2 regions of the Chromobacterium sp. LK11 genome follow, and region 2 is predicted to be linked to the other one. Evidence: riboswitches for the same ligand, from Rfam matches in the RefSeq annotation. Region 2 holds a riboswitch; the other holds the start of a gene.
What was found. A riboswitch is a leader RNA that binds a small molecule or an ion and turns the genes downstream of it on or off. The one in region 2 is predicted to bind thiamine pyrophosphate.
Positions count from the first base shown of each region.

Region 1: it holds a riboswitch for thiamine pyrophosphate, as region 2 does, so the genes downstream of both, thiC (phosphomethylpyrimidine synthase ThiC) here and VK98_RS10725 (thiamine ABC transporter substrate binding subunit) in region 2, are expected to answer to the same signal.

Region 1 covers NZ_LDUR01000008.1:49,509-51,703, forward strand. Annotated here, with positions in the region: gene VK98_RS04235 (protein-L-isoaspartate O-methyltransferase) at 1-635, opposite strand, end outside; TPP riboswitch at 729-879, shown strand; gene thiC (phosphomethylpyrimidine synthase ThiC) at 1,000-2,195, shown strand, end outside.
Region 2 covers NZ_LDUR01000015.1:157,394-159,588, forward strand. Annotated here, with positions in the region: gene VK98_RS10720 (GNAT family N-acetyltransferase) at 1-275, opposite strand, end outside; gene VK98_RS10725 (thiamine ABC transporter substrate binding subunit) at 272-1,288, opposite strand; TPP riboswitch at 1,339-1,433, opposite strand; gene VK98_RS10730 (DUF1800 family protein) at 1,607-2,195, shown strand, end outside.

The DNA of each region.
Region 1 (2,195 bases), on a different contig from region 2:
ACCGCTTCCGCCTTGGCCAGGCGGGCGATACAGGTTTCGAACAGACCGGTTTCGCTGAAGCTGGCTTCGGTTTCGCGCTTGATCAGCTTGCAGGTCATAACCGGCAGATCGCCCGCCACCATGATCAGGCGGCCGCCGACGGCCAGCTGGTCTTTCAGTTCCTGCGGCACCACCGGCAGCGAACCGCCGACCACGATCACGTCGAACGGCGCTTGCTGCGGCAGGCCCAGCACGCCGTCGCCTTCCACCAGGGTCACGTTGTCGATGCCGGCCTGCTTCAGGTTGGCGGCCGCGGTTTCGCGCTGGGCGGGATCGATCTCCACGCTGTAGACGTGTTGGCCCATCTTGGCCAGCAAGGCGGTCAGGTAGCCGCTGCCGGTGCCTATTTCCAGGATCTTGTCCTGGGCCTGGACGGCGGCGTCCTGAACCAGGCGCGCTTCCATTTTGGGCTGCAGCATGAAGCTGCCGTTGGGCAGCGGCAGTTCGGTGTCGACAAAGGCCAGGCTGCGTTTGTCGGCGGCGACGAACTGTTCGCGTTTCACGTGAAACAGCAGGTCCAGCACGTTAGTGTCAAGTACGTCCCACGGACGAATCTGCTGCTCGACCATGTTGAAACGGGCATTCTCAAAATCCATCAGCTCACTCCGGAGGGGCTTGCCGCCGCAGGAAAAACGCGGCGGCGTGTCATGGCGATAACTTGCGATTATCCCACATTTGCCGTACCTTCACAGCATCGCTAGGGGTCCTGCGCGACGGTCGACAAGATGATCCATATCCTTGAAAGGATAGGATAATCGTTAAAGATTGTTGCGCTGGTGAGAAACACCCTTGGAACCTGACCCGGATAATACCGGCGTAGGGAAGCGCAACTTGCTGTAGGTCCGGTTTTATCGACGCTGGATCGTCCGCAGCCCGCCTATCCGGCGGCTCGCTCCTTGCGCCATTCATCGACTATTGGAGAATCGCCCGATGAACGCGCCCGCAACGCCCAAACCTTCCATGGTGGTGGATACCGCCGCCATTCAGCCCTTGCCCAATTCCCGCAAGATCCACGTCGTCGGCAGCCGGCCGGACATCCGCGTGCCGATGCGCGAGATCTGCCAGAGCGACACGCCCACCCAGTTCGGCGGCGAAGCCAACCCGCCCATCACCGTCTACGACACCAGCGGCCCGTACACCGATCCGGACGCGCGCATCGACATCCAGAGCGGCCTGGCGCCGCTGCGCGCCGACTGGATCGCCGAGCGCGGCGACTGTGAGCGGCTTGCCGGCCTGTCCAGCGAATACGGCCGCGCCCGCGAGGCCGACCCCAAGCTGGCCGAGCTGCGCTTCAACCTGACGCGTCAGCCGCGCCGGGCGCTGCCGGGCCGCAATGTCAGCCAGATGCATTACGCGCGCCGCGGCATCGTCACGCCGGAAATGGAGTTCGTCGCCATCCGCGAGAACCTGCGGCGCCGCGAATACCTGGACTCGCTGCGCGCGGCCGGCGGCAAGAACAGCCGGTTGGTGGAGTTGATGGCGCGCCAGCATCCGGGCCAGGCCTACGGCGCGGCGCTGCCGGAGGAGATCACGCCGGAGTTCGTACGCGCCGAGATCGCCGCCGGCCGCGCTATCCTGCCGGCCAACATCAATCACCCCGAATCCGAGCCCATGATCATAGGCCGCAATTTCTTGGTCAAAATCAACGGCAATATCGGCAATAGCGCGGTAACGTCTTCGATCAGCGAAGAAGTTGACAAGATGACCTGGGGCATACGCTGGGGCGCGGACACCATCATGGACCTGTCCACCGGCAAGAACATCCATGAAACCCGGGAATGGATCATCCGCAATTCGCCGGTGCCCATCGGCACGGTGCCGATTTACCAGGCGCTGGAGAAAGTGGGCGGCAAGGCCGAAGACCTGAACTGGGAGATCTTCCGCGATACCTTGATCGAACAGGCGGAGCAGGGCGTCGATTACTTCACCATCCACGCCGGCGTATTGCTGCGCTATGTGCCGATGACCGCCGGCCGCATGACCGGCATCGTGTCGCGCGGCGGCTCCATCATGGCCAAATGGTGTCTGGCCCATCATCGCGAGAACTTCCTCTACACCCATTTCGAGGACATCTGCGAGATCATGAAGGCCTACGACGTGGCCTTCAGCCTGGGCGACGGCCTGCGGCCGGGCAGCGTCTGGGACGCCAACGACGA
Region 2 (2,195 bases):
GGATGGCCGGGCAAGGAGTGGAAATTGGCGTGGCCAACCATCGCCATGTCTTCGCGTCGCAACAGCGCCCGCACCGACCACGGCGCATAGGCCGGGTCCTGGGCGATATCGTCCAGGCGCAAGGCCATCAGCGCCTGCTCGTCCAGCCAGGCCGCCGCCAGCGGCGCGCCCAGCCATTCGGCCGCCGTCTCCGGCTCGCCGGCCAGGCAACTGCGCAATACGCGCGGGTCCAGATGCCGCAGCAACAGCCGCGGCGATTCGATATCGGGGATCATTGGCCGCCTTTCAAAACGATCCTGGTCCAGCGCGCCACCCACTGACGCGAGCGCTCGGCGATCGCCTTGCTGTCCGGGGTGTCGTGCGCGGCCGGCTGTTCGGCGAAACGGTAGACCGGATCCAGGGCCACCTTGTCCATCACCGGATACATCCACATGGTGGTGGTCACGTCTTTCTGCACCGCCTCGGAGCGCAGGAAGGCGATGAACTTCTCGCCCAGCGCCGCTTCCTTGCCGCCCTTGACCAGGGCCGCGCCCTCCACCTGACGGAACACTCCGCCTTTCAGCGGCAGATTGCCGGTGGGCGCGTCGTTCAGCTTCTGTTTGCTGTAGAACACCTCGGCCGCCGGGCTGGTGACGTAGCTGACCACCAGCGGCCGGCTGCCGCCGTTCTTGGAAAAATCGGTGTAATAGGACTCGCTCCAACCCTTGCTGACCTTGAGCCCGTTGTCGCGCAAACGGCCCCAGAAGGCGAAGGCCTTGTCCTCGCCCATGGCGGCGACGGTGGACAGCATGAAGGCGAGGCCCGGGCTGGAAGTGGCCGGATTCTGCACCACCAGCAGGTTCTTGTAGGCCGGCTTGGTCAAATCCTCCAGCGTTTTGGGCAGCGCCAGTTGGCGCTGTGCGAACCAGGCCTTGTCGTAATTGAGCGTGACGTAGCCGTAATCTATGCTCACCGCGCCGGGCAGGACGGCCTTGCCGCCCTGGGCCAGCGCCGCCGGCACCGGCGCCAGCACTCCGGCCTGCTGCGCCTTGCCGATCAGGCTGTTGTCGATGCCGAACACCACATCGGCGATGGGATTGGCCTTGGTCAGGATCAGCTTGTTCAGCATCTCGCCGGCGTCTCCGGCCTTGATGATGGACACCTTGGCGCCGTTCTGTTTTTCAAACTCGGCCAGCAAGGGTTTGGACACCGTGAACGAGCTGTGCGACAGCACGCGCAACTCCGCCGCCGACGCGCTCAGGCTGGCGGCCGCCAGCGCGGCTGCGATCAAAGAGGGAAAACACTTCATGGACATCTCCGTACACAATGACAATTGGCCGGAGCAAGCGGAATGCGGGCCGCGCCCGCGCATCACGCTCCCTCCGCTGGCATGACCCAGATCAGGTTGCAGGGTATTTTCTCAGCCCGCGCCGCGGACACCCCTGGTGACAGCGCGCCAGTATACCGCAGCGGCCGCGCGCTGACAGCCAACACTCTTTAACAGAGTCGGCCGGCGGCTTAACACGCCGACGACAAGCGCCTTCTAAGCTGAATGCATGCCTGCGCCCACGCCGGGCGCCCCGGGAGACCATGTTTGAACCCCATGCCGACCCTATGCCGATCGCTGATGACAGCGGCGTCCGCCATCCCTGACATCGCCAAGGCCAGGCGCCGCGCCGCGTCCGCCCTCTTGCTGGCCGCGCTCTGCCTGCCGGCGCTGGCCCAGGCCGGCATCGGCGTCGCCGGCGCGCGCCACTTGCTGTCCCGGACCGGTTTCGGCGCCAACCCGGCGCAAATCGCCGTCTACGCGCCGCTGAGCCGCGAAGCCGCGGTGGACCGGTTGCTGGCCAATACCCGCGCCAGCGCCGCCACGCCGCCGCCGGCCTGGGTCGACGAAGCCTTCGAGCGGCCGGGACAACCCAATCTGAGCGAGGACGAGAAGAAAGCGCTGCAAAAGCTGCGCGCCGAGCACGCGGTGGAACTGAGCGGCTGGTGGCTGAACGAGATGCGCTACACCTCGTCGCCGCTCAGCGAAAAAATGACTTTGTTCTGGCACAACCACTTCGTCTCCGCGCTGGACAAGGTGCGCTCGCCGCAACTGATGTATCGACAAAACCTCTTGTTGCGCCAATACGCGCTGGGCAATTTCGGCGACATGCTGCACGCCGTCGCCCGCGATCCAGCGATGATGCGCTATCTGGACACCGCCAATAACC